One region of the Oceanibaculum sp. genome, then DNA from elsewhere that is predicted to be linked to it. Evidence: riboswitches for the same ligand, from Rfam matches in the RefSeq annotation. Region 1 holds a riboswitch; the other holds the start of a gene.
What was found. Region 1 has a riboswitch for thiamine pyrophosphate ahead of thiO (glycine oxidase ThiO). Riboswitches for the same ligand answer to the same signal wherever they lie in the genome.
Positions count from the first base shown of each region.

Region 2: it holds a riboswitch for thiamine pyrophosphate, as region 1 does, so the genes downstream of both, thiC (phosphomethylpyrimidine synthase ThiC) here and thiO (glycine oxidase ThiO) in region 1, are expected to answer to the same signal.

Region 1 is NZ_JAKUSO010000002.1:16,860-25,507, reverse strand. It holds gene MK313_RS00535 (thiamine phosphate synthase) at 1-484, opposite strand, end outside; gene MK313_RS00530 (thiazole synthase) at 481-1,272, opposite strand; gene thiS (sulfur carrier protein ThiS) at 1,278-1,502, opposite strand; gene thiO (glycine oxidase ThiO) at 1,514-2,671, opposite strand; TPP riboswitch at 2,663-2,768, opposite strand; gene MK313_RS00515 (methyl-accepting chemotaxis protein) at 2,892-4,871, opposite strand; gene MK313_RS00510 (sensor histidine kinase) at 4,994-6,313, opposite strand; gene MK313_RS00505 (methyl-accepting chemotaxis protein) at 6,474-8,189, opposite strand; gene MK313_RS00500 (methyl-accepting chemotaxis protein) at 8,465-8,648, opposite strand, start outside.
Region 2 is NZ_JAKUSO010000014.1:43,803-52,450, reverse strand. It holds gene MK313_RS06755 (PAS domain-containing protein) at 29-502, shown strand; gene thiC (phosphomethylpyrimidine synthase ThiC) at 521-2,347, opposite strand; TPP riboswitch at 2,413-2,521, opposite strand; gene MK313_RS06745 (bile acid:sodium symporter family protein) at 2,523-3,497, shown strand; gene MK313_RS06740 (trypsin-like peptidase domain-containing protein) at 3,546-4,715, shown strand; gene MK313_RS06735 (calcium-binding protein) at 4,883-5,857, shown strand; gene MK313_RS06730 (calcium-binding protein) at 6,100-7,086, shown strand; gene MK313_RS06725 (glycosyltransferase) at 7,216-8,648, shown strand, end outside.

The sequences.
Region 1 (8,648 bases):
CCAGCGCCACGATGGGGATTTGCAGCCGTGCCGCCACCCGGCGCAGCCCCTCGCTGCCCAGCGCCGGACCATGGCCGGGCTTGCTGGCGCTGGCGAAGATCGGGCTGAGAGTGACGTAATCGGCCCCGGTATCCAGCGCCTTCTCGGCTTCTTCCACGCTGTGCGCGGACTGGCCGATCAGCGCTTTTTGCCCCAGCGCCGAACGGGCACCCAGCGGCTTGCCGCCGGTCGGCAGGTGCAGTCCGGCCTTCAGCGCCTGTGCTGCCGCAATGTCGCTGTTGATCGTCAGGGTGGCGCCCCTGGCCGAGGTCAGCGCGGCGATCTCGCGGGCCAGTGCCAGCAGCTCGTCCGGCGGCAAATCCTTCTCGCGCAACATCACCCAGCGGCAGCCGCCCTCCAGCGCCATTGCCACGGTCTCGGCCAGAGGGCGGGGGCTCTGCGTCCGGTCGGTGATCAGCAGCAGCGGCGCGGGAAGGGACCTCAAGAGCCGATCATGCCCAGCTGCGGGCTCGACGCCTCGGCATAGCCCTTGCGCGGGATGCGCCCGGCGCGGCGCGCGGCGCGGCCGGCGGCCACGGCGTCGCGCATGGCGGCCGCCATCAGCACCGGGTTGCGTGCCTTGGAGATGGCGGTGTTCAGCAGCACCGCGTCGGCGCCGATCTCCAGCGCGCGGGCGGCGTCGGAGGCGGTGCCGATGCCGGCATCGACGATCACCGGCACGGTGGAGCGGTTGCACACCATCTCCAGATTATACGGGTTCACCAGCCCCATGCCGGAGCCGATGGGCGAGGCCAGCGGCATGACGGCGGCGCAGCCGACATCGGCCAGCTTCTGGCACACCACCGGATCGTCGGTGCAGTAGGGCAGCACGATGAAGCCGTCCTTTACCAGCTCCTCCGCCGCCTCGACCAGCTGGGCGACATCGGGATACAGCGTTTCGCGGTCGCCGATCAGCTCCAGCTTCACCCAGTCGGTGCCGACTGCCTCGCGTCCCAGCTGCGCGGTCAGCACGGCGTCACGCACCGTGCCGCAACCCGCCGTGTTGGGCAGCAGGTGGCAGCGGTCCTTCAGCAGGTCCCACAGATTCTCGGCATAGGATTCGGTGCTGACCCGGCGGATCGACACGGTGACGATCTCCGCCCCGCTGACATCAAGCGCATCCAGCATGACCTGGCGGTTGGGATAGCCCGCCGTGCCGATCAGCAGGCGCGAGCCGAAGCTCTTGCCGGCCAGCGTGAGGGGGTCTTTCGCGGTATCGTTCATCGCGTTCATGTCTCTCACCCGCCCTGGAAGGGCTGTACGATCTCGATGTCGTCGCTGGCGGAAACGGGTGTCGTTGCCCAGTCGCCGCGCTTCACGACCTTCTGGTTCACCGCCACGGCAATGCCGGGCCGGCTGGAATCGATACCGCGTTCGGCCAGCAGGGCGGCAATGCTGCCGGCCATCGTGCCGTAGGGCTTGCCGTTCAGGCGGATCGAAAGCAGGGTCTTCGCGTCACTCATCGCAACCATACTCATTCTGCGGCGATCTCAGGTCTTGCAGCAGCCTTAGCGGTGAAGCGCGCCAGCGTAAAGGGGGCAGCTTCGGGCAGCGGGCTGCCGGTCAGGATCTTGCGGGCGATGGCGTCGGCGGTGATCGGCGCCAGCAGGATGCCGTTGCGGTGGTGGCCGGTCGCCACCAGCAGCCCATCGGTGCCGGTTTCGCCCAGGATCGGCGCATCGTCGCGGCTGGTCGGGCGGAAGCCCACCCACATCTCCTCAATCGGCAGTTCCTCAATGGCGGGAATCGCCCGCCAGGCGGCGTCCAGCAGCGCCAGCACGCCGCCCGCCGTCAGTGCCGTATCATGGCCTTTTTCCTCGACCGTGGCGCCGACGATCAGCCGCCCGTCGGCGCGCGGCACCAGATAGATTTTCGGTGCCCACAGCACGGCAGTCGCCAGCGGTGCCTTCGGGTCCATGCGCAGGCTCAGCATCTGGCCCTTCACCGGGCGCACCGGCGGCAGGGCAGCCTGCGGAAGGCCGGGAATGTCGCGCGACCAGGAGCCGGCGGCCAGCACCACGCTGTCAGCCTTATGGAGATCATCGCCAACCCGCACGCCGACGGCGCGGCCGCCTTCGGTCTCGATGCCGGCGACCGGGCTGTTCTCGTGCAAGGTCCCGCCGGCATGCAGGAAGGCCGCCTTCAGCGCCTCGGACAGCCGGCGGTTCTCAACCTGATGATCGTCGGGTGCCCAGATCGCCCCCGGCACGCCGGGCCGCAGATAGGGCTCGCGCTTCCGTGCCTCCGCCCCGCTCAGCCATTCGACGGCGAGGCCGAGATCGCGCTGGAATTCGTAAGTGAAGCGCAGCTGCTCCGCCTCGTCGCGGTTGGTGGCGGCGACCAGCGTGCCGGTCTCGCGATATTCGACATCGATCCCGCTGGCATCCTTCAGCTCGGCGGCGAAGCCGGGCCACATCTTCTGGCTGGCCAGCGTCAGCGGCAACAGGGATTCCTCGCCGGGTTCGGTCTCGGCATTGGCGGCCAGCATGCCGGCGGCGGCCCAGCTGGCGCCGCGCCCGGCCTGGCCACGCTCGAACACGGACACCGGACATCCCGCCTGCGCCAGCCGCCAGCCGATGCCGAGGCCGCAGACACCGGCACCGATGATGGCGACGGTTGGTTTAGGTGACATGGTAACGCTCCCTTCGCTGGCATGATCCAGATCAGGTTCAATGGGTATGATCTCAGCCGCGTCGGCTCATCCCGCCCCGGCACCCCAGCACACTATGCCATGTAATGGTTCTGTCCCGAAATGCAACGGCGGGGCTGGAGCCCCGCCGTTTTCACATGCTCTATAGGGGGGGGCGGGGCTGGAGTCCCGCCGTTTTCACATGCTCCAGTGCCGTTCCGTCTCAGGCGGCGCGGACCTGGGCGAGGAAGTTGTCCATCTCGCTGCGCAGCCTGACGGAAGACTGCGAGAGTTCCTGCGCGCTGGACAGCACCTGCCCGGCAGCCGAACCACCTTCGGATGCCGCCTGGCTGACCTGCACGATGGCGCTGGTGACCTCCTGCGTGCCGGCCGAGGCCTGCATGACATTGCGGGAGATTTCCTGCGTCGCCGCGTCCTGCTCCTCCACCGCGGAAGCGATGGCCGAGGCGATCTCCCGGCTTTCGCCAATGACGGCAGCGATATCGCGGATCGCACCGACGGTGCGCTGGGTGCCGTCCTGCACCTCGCCGATCTGCAGCGTGATGTCCTCGGTCGCCTTGGCGGTCTGGCTGGCGAGATTCTTTACCTCCGACGCGACGACGGCGAAGCCCTTGCCGGCCTCGCCGGCGCGGGCGGCCTCTATGGTGGCGTTCAGCGCCAGCAGGTTGGTCTGCTCGGCGATCTCGTTGATGAGCTGCACCACCTCGCCAATCTTCTGCGTCGCGGCCACCAGCCCTTCGGCGGTCACCTGGGTCTGGTTGGCGGTGCCGACGGCGCGGTCGGCGACCTGGGAGGATTGCGCCACCTGCTGGCCGATCTCGCGGACCGAGGCTGCCAGCTCCTCGCAGGCAGTAGCCACCGTCTCGACATTGGTGCTGGCCTCGGTTGCGGCAGCCGCCACCGTATCGGCCTGGGCGGTGGTTTCCTCCAGACTGCTGTTCAATGTCTGCGCCGCCGCTTCCAGCTCGTTCGCCGCCGAGGACACGACGCGCACGATGCTACCGACATTATGCTCGAACTGGTCGGCAAGCTGCGCCATGACGCGCTTCTTCTCCGCTTCCAGCCGCAGGCGGTTCTCTTCCTCTGCCTGCTTTTCGGCCAGCGCGCGGTCGATGGCGTTCTGCTCGATGCGCTTCACCGCCCGCCCGATGGCGCCGATCTCGTCGCCCCGGTCCTGCGCCGGGATCGCCACTTCGGTCTGGCCGCCGGCCAGCGCATTCAGGGCGCCGGCCATGCCGACCAGCGGGCGCGAGATCGACAGGGCGAGCCAGATCGCCAGCAGCGAAAGGGCCGCCAGGATGCTGGCGATCATGATCCACAGCAGCTTTTCGGCTTCGGCATGTTCGGCGGCAAGGGTCTGCTGCGTGGATTCGTAGCCGGCGGCGATGCCGGCGAATACCTGCTCGATCAGCGGGTCGATGGCGGCATAGGCGCTGGACAGCGCCTCCACCTGCTCGACCAGTTGCAGGCGCGTGGCCGCAAAGGCGTTGAAGGCGTCCTGGTAGCTGTTCAGCAGGCCGGTGATCTCCTGCTTGGTTGCCGGCGGGATGCTGTCGGTTTCGGCCATCAGCGCGGTGAAGGCGATCTTCCGCTGCGCGATATCCTCGATATATTTCGGGGTGAGACGCAGCATGAAATCCTTCTCGTGCCGGCGCATCATCAGCATCAGCACGGCAAGTTCCGCCTGCTCATATTCCTTCAGCCGGGTCTCCACCGCATGCACGGCGGCGCGTAGATTGCCTTCCAGCCCTTCCGTCTCCTTGTAGCCGAGGCGGCGCTGGGACTCGACGACGGCGGCGAAGCGCTGTCGGTAGGTATCGAGACCGGCGCCGATCTCGCGCAGCTTCTCCGCCAGGGCGGCGTCGGTCCGGGCCAGCGAGGTTGCCAGCCCACCGATCATGCCGCTGGCGTTATCGATGATTTTCCCGTGCCGCTCGACATAGCGGTCTTCCCGGCGGATCAGGAAATCCTTCTCCGCGCGTCTTGCATCGAGCAATGCCGCATCAAGGCGCAGCGCCTGGAACTGCTGATCGGCGGCGAGGTCCAGCCGGGCCTGCTGTTCGGCGAATTTCTCCATGCCCTGGAAGAAGACGGCGACAGCCGCCAAGAGCCCGACGATGCCGAGCAGGCCGAGCAGGCCGACCTGAAATTTGACGCTGACGCGCGAGAGGAAGCTGGACATGAAGGGGTTCCTGCGGTTCGGGGAAAAGAGTCGCGGCTGTTTTATTAGTGAATTATATTTTAATAATTAATTAAATGCCAAGCGCTTCGCCCGGCAATATCACGATCGCCCTGAGCAGGGAGCTAAAGCGGCAGGCGGATGGTGACGGTGGTTCCCTGGTCGGGGGCACTGTCCAGCGTGAAGCTGCCGCCATGCAGCTCGACCAGCCGGCGGGCCAGCGGCAGGCCGATGCCGATGCCGTCATGCTGGCGCACCAGCGCATCGTCGAACTGCACGAAGGGGGTCATCGCCTCGGCCAGCCGGTCTTCGGGAATGCCGATGCCGGTATCGGCAATGCGGATTTCCAGCCAGTGCTTCGGTGTCACACGGGCGGCCAGCGTAATCGCTCCGCCTGCCGGCGTATGGCGCAGCGCGTTGGACAGCAGCTGGTCGAGAATCTGGCGCAGGCGGTCCGGGTCGCAGGGCAGCGGCGGCAGGTCGTCCGCGATATCGGCAGTGAGGGTCACATTCAGGCGCTTGGCTGTCTCGCCATGATGCCGCAGGCAATCCGTCAGCTCCTGCCGGATGTCGAGGGGCGTGCGGGAGAGTGTCAGCATCCCGGCCTCGGCCTGCGAGACCTCCAGGATCTGGGTGATGGTCTGCAGGGCGCGGGTGCCGCTTTCGTGGATATGGTCGATATAGGCCTTGTGCTTCGGGTTGCCGATCGGCCCCAGCACCTCGCTGCGCAGCATGTCGGAAAAGCCGATCACGGCATTCATCGGCGTGCGCAGATGATGGCGGAGCTGCGCCAGGGTCAGCCATTTGTTGCTCTGCGCCAGAGCCAGTTCCTGCCGGGTCGCTTCCAGCCGCCGGTGTTCCCGGTCCAGCGCGGCTTCCAGGCGCAGATTCTGCAATAGCCGGCGGCTGTAGAAGGCGGAGATCACCCCCAGCATGATGGCGTAGAACAGCACCTGCCCCGCCATCGTCAGATAGACCGGCTGCTGAAGGGTCAGCAGGGAGGCGGAAAGCGGCAGGGTGGCCCCCAGGAGAAAGCCGAGATAGGCCGGCTGATACCAGCACAGGGCGGTTATGGCGCCGGCGGTCATGCCGGCGATCATGAAGCCGGCAAAGGCAAAATCCGCCTCGGTGCCGGCCGGCAGCAAAAGCACCGGAAGGCACCCCCAGCTGAGGCCGCTCAGCGCTGCGCCCACAGTGAAGACATGCAGTTTCCGCCTCACCGGCCAGGCCGACCGCAGCATCCAGTGCGACAGGAAAAGCCGGGCGACATTGAGGGCCGCCATGCCGGCGATCCAGCCGAGCGTGGTCGCGGTCGGCAGGGTTTCCCGCAACACCAGGACGGAGAGCAGCGCAACGACGAGGTTGGACAGGATGGTCGCGCGGTTCCGCAACAGCCCTTCTGCCTGTTGCGGGGCGATATCCGGCGCTGCTTCGGGATTAGGCACCTGGCTGGTCCATCGCGTATGTCGTTGCGGGGTGGCCGTCGGGAGATGATCGAAGCACGCTAGAGTAGAAGAGTTGAGCGTTTGTTAATAGCCGGGGCGAAAAGCTTGACGGGACGGCGGGGCCCGAACCCCACCGTCCCGCCCGTTACCCGGTCGCGCTTCAGGCGGTACGCACGCGGTTCAGGAAGTTGCCCATCTCGTTACGCAGCTTGGCTGCCGTACGGGACAGTTCCTTGGCGCTTTCCAGCACCTGGCTGGCCGCCGACCCGCCCTCGGACGCGGCCTGGCTGACCTGCACGATGGCGCTGGAGACCTCCTGCGTGCCGGCCGAGGCCTGCTGCACATTGCGGGCGATCTCGTCGGTCGCGGCGCCCTGCTCTTCGACGGCGGCGGCAATGGAGGAGGCAATCTCCCGGCTTTCGCCGATGACATTGGCGATCTCCTTGATCGCATCCACCGTGCGGTGGCTGACTGACTGTACCTCGCCGATCTGCAGGGTGATGTCCTCGGTCGCCTTGGCGGTCTGGCTGGCCAGGTTCTTCACCTCTGAGGCCACCACCGCGAAGCCCTTGCCGGCTTCACCAGCGCGGGCGGCTTCGATCGTCGCGTTCAACGCCAGAAGGTTGGTCTGCTCGGCGATCTCCTGGATCAGGTTCACCACTTCGCCGATCTTTTGGGTGGCGGCCACCAGCCCTTCGGCGGTGGTCTGGGTCTGGTTGGCGTTGCTGACCGCGCGGTCGGCGATGCTGGAGGACTGGCTGACCTGGCCGCCGATCTCGCGGACCGAGGCGGCCAGCTCCTCGCAGGCGGTCGCCACGGTCTCGACATTGGCGCTGGCCTGGTTGGCTGCCGCGGACACCGTATTGGCCTGGCTGTTGGTCTCGTCCAGGCTGGCATTCAGCGTTTGCGCCGCGGTTTCCAGCTCCGTCGCCGCCGCCGAGACGATGCTGACGATGCTGCCGACATTCTCCTCGAAGCTGTCGGCCAGCGCGATCATCGCCTGGCGTTTTTCCTCGGTGGCGCGGGTCGCATTCTGCTCGCGTTCGGCTTCCAGGCGCTGGCGTTCCTGCGCGTTCGCCTTGAAGATGTCGAGTGCGCGGGCCATGCCGCCAACCTCGTCGCCCCGCCCGGTATAGGGTGTGTCGCCGTCCAGCCGGCCGTTGGCGACTTCGACCATCAGCCCACTCAGCCGGCCCAGCGGCGCGGTGGTCCGACCCATCAGCACCACGGCGATCAGCCCGCCGATCACCAGAACCACGCCGCTGGCCGTCAGGATGGCGACGATCATCTCGTTCAGCGTGGCGTTGATGGTGGATTTCAGTACGCCGGCATAGAGGATGCCGATCACCTTGCGCTCCGGGCCGAAGATCGGCTCGTAGATGGTGTAGTATTCCTTGCCCAGGATGGTGGCCTCGCCGTTATAGGTCTCGCCGCGCAGCATGTAGGGATAGACCGCGCCATTCTTGCCCAGCGGCGTGCCGACGGCGCGCTGGCCGTCATCCTTGATGATGTTGGTGGAGCGGCGGAAGAAATCCTCCTTCGCCGGGTCCCAGGCGAAGACGGTCGCGGTCTCGCCGGTCAGCAGGCCGATCTCGTCGATCATGTCGTGGTTCGGAAACTCCGGGATGGCCGGCAGGGTGAGGGCCGACACCCGGCCTTCCTTGCTGACCGTGAAGCGGGTTTCCGGGATCGCCTTCCGCAGCAGCACGGCAGCGGTGCGCAGGCTGGCATTCTGCCGGGCGATCACCTGGCTGGCGATGTCCTGTTTCAGGATGTAGGCCGTGGTGCCGCCGACCGCGAGCACAGACAGCGCGATGAGGCAAAGGGTCAGGGTGACCAGCTTGCCGCGGAGAGAGAGGCTGAACCTGTTCTTCAATGTCTTGTCTCCCGTCAGGAGTGATTGTTCGGGCTAAGGCTATTTCCAGTCCCTGACCGATAAGCTGCAGGTTGAATTTCTTTTGTTTTTTAAAGGTTTGTTAAAGTCGCGCAAAATTAGATATCAGCCTATTCTTAATTTTTCTTAAACATGTCCGGCGCTGCTCTTCAGAGCCTGCTGCCCACGGCAGACTCCGGACACGGAAAGGGCGCCGGCAGTGCTGCCGGCGCCCTTCTGTTGCGGTGTCAGATGGAGTGTTGATCAGGCCGCGCGCCTTAGGCCGCGCGAACCCGGGCGAGGAAGCTTTCCATCTCGGTCCGCAGCTGGGCGGCGGACTGGGAGAGTTCCTGCGCGCTGGACAGCACCTGGCTGGCCGCCGAGCCGCCTTCGGATGCGGCCTGGCTGACCTGCACGATGGCGCCCGAGACCTCCTGCGTGCCGGCCGAGGCCTGCTGCACA
Region 2 (8,648 bases), on a different contig from region 1:
ACGGCCAAATTCCGACCCGGCAAGGACCATGAATTCGATACAGCACGAGGAACTGGCAGCGCTCCACCGCTTCTGGCAGGGGCTGTCGAAAGACGGCCGGCTGCCCGCGCGCCATGATTTCCTGGCGGAGGACCTTGCCGACTGGATCGGCCATATCAGCCTGCTGGAGGTGGAGCGCGATCCGCTACGCTTCCGCTTCGTCCTGCATGGCGGCCATTTCACCCTGCTGTCCGGCCTGTCGCTGGTCGGACGTTATCTTGAAGAGGGCCTTACGCCGCGCTACCGCGACGAGGTGCTGGCCTGCTACCGGGAAGCCGTGGAGACGCGGCAGGCGGTCTATCGCCACTATAGCGACCACAGCCTGCCCTGGCGCGAACTCGACCGGGTGATCCTGCCGCTGGCCGATGACGGCGTGACCGTGGATCGGGTCATGGTCGGGCTTTATACCCTCGCCGACCCGCCATCGCAGGGCGGCTCCCGGCTGCTTTCGCGCCGGAACTGAGCCGCCCCCGGACGTCTGTTATTCCGCTGCCGGTTTGGCGATCAGGATATCACCGCCCTTTTCCATGAAGCTCTTCGACATTTCATCCATGCCGCTCTGCGCATAGTCGCGGACTTCCTGGCTGATCTTCATGGAGCAGAATTTCGGCCCGCACATGGAGCAGAAATGCGCCAGCTTGGCCCCCTCGGCGGGCAGGGTCTGGTCGTGGAACTGCTCCGCCGTCTCGGGGTCGAGCGACAGGTTGAACTGGTCGCGCCAGCGGAACTCGAAGCGCGCGCGGGACAGCGCATCGTCCCGCACCTGCGCCGCCGGATGGCCCTTGGCGAGGTCGGCGGCATGGGCGGCCAGCTTGTAGGTGATGACGCCGACCTTCACATCGTCGCGGTCGGGCAGGCCCAGATGCTCCTTGGGCGTCACATAGCACAGCATCGCCGTGCCGAACCAGCCGATCATCGCTGCCCCAATGCCGCTGGTGATGTGGTCATAGCCCGGCGCGATATCGGTGGTCAGCGGGCCAAGCGTATAGAACGGCGCCTCGCCGCAGACCGAAAGCTGCTTGTCCATGTTGGCCTTGATCTTGTGCATCGGCACATGGCCGGGCCCCTCGATCATCACCTGCACATCATGCTTCCAGGCGATCTTCGTCAGCTCGCCCAGCGTCTCCAGCTCGGCGAACTGGGCAGCATCGTTGGCATCGGCGATGGAGCCGGGGCGCAGGCCGTCGCCCAGCGAGAAGGACACGTCATAGGCCTTCATGATCTCGCAGATTTCCGCGAAATGCGTGTAGAGGAAATTCTCCTTGTGATGAGCCAGGCACCATTTGGCGAGGATCGAGCCGCCGCGGCTGACGATGCCGGTCACACGCTTCGCGGTCAGCGGGATATAGGCCAGCCGCACCCCGGCATGGATGGTGAAGTAATCCACGCCCTGCTCGGCCTGCTCGATCAGCGTGTCGCGGAAAATCTCCCAGCTGAGGTCTTCCGCCTTGCCGCCGACCTTCTCCAGCGCCTGATAGATCGGCACCGTGCCGATGGGCACCGGGGAATTGCGCAGGATCCATTCCCGCGTGGTGTGGATGTTGCGCCCGGTGGACAGGTCCATCACCGTGTCCGCGCCCCAGCGGATCGCCCAGACCATCTTGTCCACCTCCTCCGCGACCGAAGAGGAGACGGCGGAATTGCCGATATTGGCGTTGATCTTCACCAGGAAGTTGCGGCCGATGATCATCGGCTCGGCCTCCGGGTGGTTGATGTTGGCCGGAATGATGGCGCGGCCGCGCGCCACCTCGTCGCGCACGAATTCCGGCGTCACATAATCGGGGATGGCGGCGCCGAAACTCTCGCCATCGCGCTCGAACCGCTCCTTCAGCCGCTCCCGGCCCAGATTCTCCCGGATGGCGACATATTCCATCTCCGGCGTGACGATGCCGGCACGGGCATAGGCCAGCTGGGTCACCGCCCTGCCCGGCTTGCCGCGCAGCGGCCGGATGCCTGACCGGTCGAACATCGCCACCTTGCGCTGTTCGCCCTGCTTCAGCCCATCATCCTCCGGCCTTATATCGCGGCCGTCATAGGCTTCCACATCGCCGCGGCCCTCGATCCAGGGGCGGCGCAGAGCCGGCAGGCCGCGCGCGATATCGATGGAGGCAGCGGGGTCGGTATAGGGGCCGGAGGCGTCATAGACGCGGACCGGCTTCTCGCCGGAAGACGGCTCCAGATCGATCTCGCGCAAGGCGACCCGGATATCGGGATGGCGCGTGCCGGGGACGTAAATCTTGCGCGAGGCCGGCAGCGGCCCCGTGGTGACGGAAAATTCTTCGACAGAGACTGGCTTTGCGGATGACATGGCGATCTCCAACAAGGTTGCAGGAGATCCGGGAGAGCTTCGAAATGGGGGTTGGCCTGTGACGTGTGTGCGGCCCTTTCCATCCCTACGCCGGTACGACCCGGATCAGGTTCTAAGGGTTCCCGCGCGCTAGCGGTATCTCAGCCCCTTCTCGGGGCGCCCCTTGGATGACGGCATGATGCCCCCGGTGATTCGGCGCTGTCAATCGGCGTCACCGCGCTACCCACGCCTCGCCGCAGCGCGTAGAGTGCCGGCACCAGGAAAACGGGGGAGGCCTATGGGGATTATCACCGACATCGTGCTGCCGGTTTCGCTGGCCTTCATCATGATCTCCATCGGGCTGACGCTGACGCTGGGCGATTTCCGGCGCGTCGCGGCGCAGCCCCGCGACTTCCTGATCGGTGCCGTCAGCCAGATCATCGTGCTGCCGCTGGTCGCCTTCCTGCTGGTCACCGCCTGGCGGGTGGAGCCGGTGCTGGCGGTCGGCGTCATGATCATCGCCGCGGCCCCCGGTGGCGTGACCTCCAACCTGCTGACCCTGTTCGCGCGCGGCGATGTGGCGCTGTCGGTCTCGCTGACCGCGATCACCAGCCTGCTCAGCGTCGTCACCGTGCCGCTGATCGTGGTGACGGCGCACCAGCATTTTGCCGCCGGATCGGGGGGCGAAGTCGCCGGTGATCTGACCGTGACCGGTGCGGTGCTGAAGATTTTCGTCATCGTCACCGTGCCGGTGCTGGCCGGGCTGGCGGTGCGCCATACGATGCCGGGCTTCGCGCTACGCTTCGAGCCACTGGCGCGGCGGATTTCAGCAGTGCTGTTCGTGCTGGTGATGGTGGGCGCGATCTATGCCGAGCGCGCCAATATCGCGACATATTTCGCGCAGGCCGGGGCGATCACCCTGACGCTGAACATCGCGATGATGGCGATTGCCTTCTATGGCGCGGCGTGGCTGGGCATGCGCCGGCCGCAGCGCATCGCCATCGCGCTGGAATGCGGGTTGCAGAACGGCACGCTGGCGATCGCCGTGGCCGCCAGCCTGTTCCACGAGACGCTCTATGCCATTCCGGCGGCGATCTACAGCCTGATGATGTTCGGCACCGCGCTGGTGTTTGTCTTCCTGGTCACGCGCGGCAGGCCGGCAGCGGTGTAAGGCCAGACGACTTCCGCCAGACGCCAAAACCTCTTATAGACTCCCCTCATGGCATACAGCATCGTTCCCGACACCGAGAGCGCACCCTGGCGGACCGTCGTGTCGGTCCGGGCCTGGTTCGACACCGCCAATGGCCGGGTGGACAAGGAAGGCAGCGGCGTGCTGGTCGGCCGCAACGACGTGCTGACCGCCTCGCACATCGTCTATGACGCCCGCTATGGCGTCGCCGACCATATCGAGATCGCACCGGGCAGCACGCCGTTCGGCCAGCCTTTCGGCACCTACACGGCGGTCAGCTGGTCGCACGAGATCGTCGATCCGGATGACGACAGCGTGCTGGAGATCGACGAGGTCACGCGTGACTATGCGGTGCTGAGCTTCGACACCCCGCTGGGCGAGGAGCTGGGCTGGATGACGCTCGACCCCGGCTTCACAGCAGGAACCGCCACCCTGACTGGCTATCCGGGAATACAATCGGGCCGCATGACGACGGAGACCGCATCGGCTGGCCTGACGGAAGCCGCTGGCGTGCTGTCGCTGACGGGATTTGAAGTACGTCCTGGCCATAGCGGCGGGCCGGTCTGGGTCGACGGTGCCAACGGGCCGGCGCTGGTCGGGCTGGTTTCCACCATCGCCTGGGGCTTCCAGATTGGCGGCGGCCAATACGACAAAATCCTCTCCCTGACCGCCGGCAACGAGCATCTGCTGGGCGCCCATGGCGCCATCGACGTGACCGGCGGCGCGCTGGCCGACATGATTGCCGGGACCGACCATGCCGACCGCATCGCCGGGGCCGGTGGCGCGGATACGCTGAGCGGCGGCAAGGGCGCGGACACGCTGACAGGCGGCGAGGACGGCGACGTGCTGCGTGGCGGCAAGGGGCATGATTCGATCATCGGCGGTGCCGGTGACGATACGCTCTATTCCGGGCTGGGGCGCGACACGCTGGAAGGCGGGGACGGGGCGGATGTCTTCGTGTTGCGCGGATACGACCCCGTCTTTCCGGGCGCCGAGCTTGCCCCCACCCTGCTGGATTTCGCACAGGGCATGGATCGGCTGATGGTGGAGGGGGTCACCGAGGCGGAAATTCTGACCAATCTGGCGCAGCAATCCGATGATGGTGAATTTCTGATATTTAACGTCAGCGGTAGCACGATAAGGCTGGCCGGCATCAACGCCTTGACCGAGGCCGATTTTCTTTTCGAAGTGACCAGCTAACCACTTTGAATAATTGGTTAATCATTCTGTAAAACACTATTATTCCATTGACGGCATGCACGCACCGGGCGCATAATTTCGATAAAATTGTTTCCATCTCCGGTGTGCACACAGTCTTGCCGCCCTAGAAGCAGGCGGCAGCCAGCCTTCCAGAAAGGAATCTTCCCGTGGCAACCATCCCCGGCGGCATCATCGACACGACGACCAGCATCTCGCAGATCACCAAGGATGTGATCAGCTCGATCCTGACGCAGCAGAACATCGTCGAGACCAGCATCCAGAAGGTGTCGATCACCACGCCGACCCAGACGGTGACGCTAACCGGATCCAATAACAAGGTTATCATCGACAGCTCCGCCAACGACACGGTGACGGTCGCCGGCAGCACGGGCGACGATCTGGTCGTCGCCGGGGCGGGCACCGACATCATCATGGGCGGTGCCGGCAACGATTCCCAGTTCGGCGGTGCCGGCAACGACATTGTCTCCGGCGGTGCGGGCGACGACCTCAATTATGGCGGCGAAGGCAACGACGTCATGTATGGCGGCAGCAATGACTTCCTTTATGGTGGCGTGGCGGCGGATGATGATGGCAACAACACGATGTTCGGCGACGAAGGCGACGACTCTCTGGTCGGCGGCTCCGGCAACGACACGATGCGCGGCGGCGACGACAACGACACCGTCGAAGGCACGGCCGGCAACAACCTGATCTATGGCGGAACGGGGGATGACTCCCTTGTCAGCGGCACCGGCAGCGACACGATGCAGGGCAATCAGGGCAATGATATCGTAACCGCTGGCAGCGCCATCTCCGCGGAACTGCGCGGCGGCAAGGATAATGACAGCATCGTCGGCGGCGGCGGCAACGACACGCTCTATTCCGGCAAGGGCACGGATACGCTGACCGGCGGGGCAGGCGACGATATCTTCTCCTTCAAGCAGGGCGACGGCACGGCGGTGATCACCGATTTCGGCACCGGCAGCGACCGGATCGAAATCGTCGGCTACAGCTTCAGCCAGCTGGCCATTGCCAACAATGGCTCGGGCCATGCCGTGGTCACGCTGCCGGACGGCTCCACCATCGAGCTGCAGGGCGTGGACGCCGCCACCCTGACGGCCGATTTCTTCCTGTTCTCGTAAGAAGGCGCTCCCGGAGCGCCTCTCTATGTCCGTCAAATATCCGCGACCGGCCTGAATTTGAGTACCCGGCGACGAGTACTTGACGCATTGGTTTGAGTACTTGACGCATTGGTTAAAGAGTTTCCGGCCCGGATTATCCTGATTGACCGCGCCTCGGCGGCGGCGCATATCTAAAAGAAATTTATCTTTATTCTGGCGCATTGCCAGTTTGGGATACCAGCCTTCCAGAAAGGGTCCATCTCATGGCGACAATACCAGGCGGTATTTTCGATACGAGCACCAACACAAGCGTTGATGCGAGCCAGGGTGTGATTATCTCCAGCTTTCTGGACAAGCTGGGGATTTCTGAAACCTCTATCACCCAGGTAACGGTCAGCACGACCGGCACCAACACGATCAGTGACACGACGCCGACCTCTACCTTCTCGGTCGGCTCTGGCCAGACCGTGAATGTCCAACTGTCTGGCACGACCGGGAAGACGGTGATCGTCACCGGCTCTGGCAATGCCAGCATCGCGGGCAGCACCAGCAGCGATTCGGTTCTTGGCGGTGCGGGCTCAGACAGCTTAATCGGCGGCGCCGGTGACGACCAGCTGAGTGGCGGCGCCGGTAATGACCTTATGTATGGCGGCAGCAACGCTGACACCATTTACGGTGGCGTGGCGGCCGAGGATGACGGCCATAATCTGCTGGAAGGCAATGTCGGCGAGGACCGTATCATCGGCGGCACCGGCAATGACACGCTGCGCGGCGGCAAGGACAACGACACTGTCGAAGGCACGGCCGGCAACAATCTGATGTATGGCGGCCGGGGCGACGATTCGATGGTCGGCGGCACCGGTAATGACACGATCCAGGCCAATGACGGCAACGACACAATCACAGCGGGTGATGCGGTGTCGGCGGAGCTGCGCGGCGGCAAGGACAATGACAGCATTGTCGGCGGCGGCGGCACCGACACGCTCTATTCCGGCAAGGGCACGGACACGCTGACCGGCGGTGCGGGCGATGACATCTTCTCCTTCAAGGAAGGCGACGAGACGAACGTCATCACCGATTTCGGCACCGGCAGCGACCGGATCGAGATCGCCGGCTACAGCTTCGACCAGTTGACCATCGCCAATAATGGCGACGGCAATGCGGTCATCAGCATGCCGGACGGGACGACCATCGAGCTTCAGGGCGTCGATGCCGGAACCGTGACGGCTGACCTCTTCCTGTTCTCATAACAATAAACGCTCCCGGCTCTCCGGAGTCCTCGTACATCCCAGGATAGAGAGGCGCTCCCGGAGCGCCTCTTCTTTTATCCGTGGAACAGAAGAGGCATCATGGGGAAGGAACGGATGAGGAGTTAAATTGTGGACACGCTCGATCTTGAGCTGTTCGACATGGGGAAGGGTTGGCAGATCGGGGTTCTGCGCAGCGCGCCCCGCCTGCCGCAGGATGTGCGGCTGGAGATAAACCGGCGGGAAAAGCCGGCCGACAGCCTGATTCGTTCCATCGTCGATATCCGCGCCGGCGGCGCGCGACGCTGCTACCTGCTGTTCCAGCGGTCCGCCCGGTCGCGCCAACCGGTTGAACGGCTCTGTCTGCGCGGCACCGGGCTGGCAATCGACCTCTTGCCGGTGCGGCCATTGTCCAGTCTGGCCGAGGCGGCAGGTTTGCTGGGGGAAAGGCTCTGCCTCAGCCTCATTAACTTTCTGGTGAAGGAAGCAGCCCCCCGCTTTGGCCTGTTCGAACGCGGGGGCGATACGGCAGCGTTGCGCGGGCTGCTGCACAATATGGCGACCGCCTATCTGCCGGTCAGCTATCACGCCGACCTGTCGCACGGTAAGCATTATGTCGAATCGCGGCTGGTGGCACCGGACACGCGCCCGGTGACGATCCTGTCGATCGGGCAGGATGGCGCGCGCGTCACGCTGACAAAACCTGTCGAAATTTCCCGCGTCTCCAACAGCGATTTCCGCCAGGGCCTGTTCCTGAACGGGCAGGATGACAAGCCCTTCCGGGACGAGATCGTGGTCATGCTGCAGGGCGATCAGGCCCTGAAGATCGCCGCGCCGAACGTCCGCGGCACCTCGATGAAGGCGTTTCTCGGGCGGATCGCGGAGTTCGACATGGCGGCCCGGCTGCGCCTGCGCGAGGCGTTGGGCACGATCATCGGCAAGGACGATGCGTTCGGCTTGGTCTTCGCCTGGATGCAGCGGCTGCAGGCCTTCGGCGCCGTGACCAGCGCCAATGCCAGAGCACCGTTCGGCGGCGGCATTGACCTTGCCGTGCCCTGCGGCGATGCCGGTATCTACCTGCGCGGCTGGCTGTGGGACCCGCATGAGGCGCTGCAGCGCTTCGACGTGGTGTCCGCCTATGGCGAGAAAGCGTCCCTCCTCGACAATCTGGTCCGCATCGAGGATGAGAAAGTCGGCAAGCATTTCCAGAAGAACGGGCTGCCGATGCTGCGGGAAAAGCCCGGCTTCGCCGCCTTCCTGCCGATGGCGAAGGGCGCGCGGCATGGGCTGCAGACCCGCGCCGAGCTGGATTTTGCCGGCGGGGTGAAGATCGATCTCATGAGCCCGGTCTCGCAGATGACACCACGCCTCGCCCGCGATCTTGTGCTGCGTTCCGTCCCGCGCGAGAGCGTCACGCCGGAGATTCTGGAGACCCTCTACCATCCGGCGCTGAGCGCCCTACAGGCGGAGTGTCTCGCCGGCAAGCGGATCGACCGGGTGGTTTCCTTCGGCACGCAACCGACGAAGCCCGGCATCAGCATCGTCATCCCGCTCTATGGCCGCTA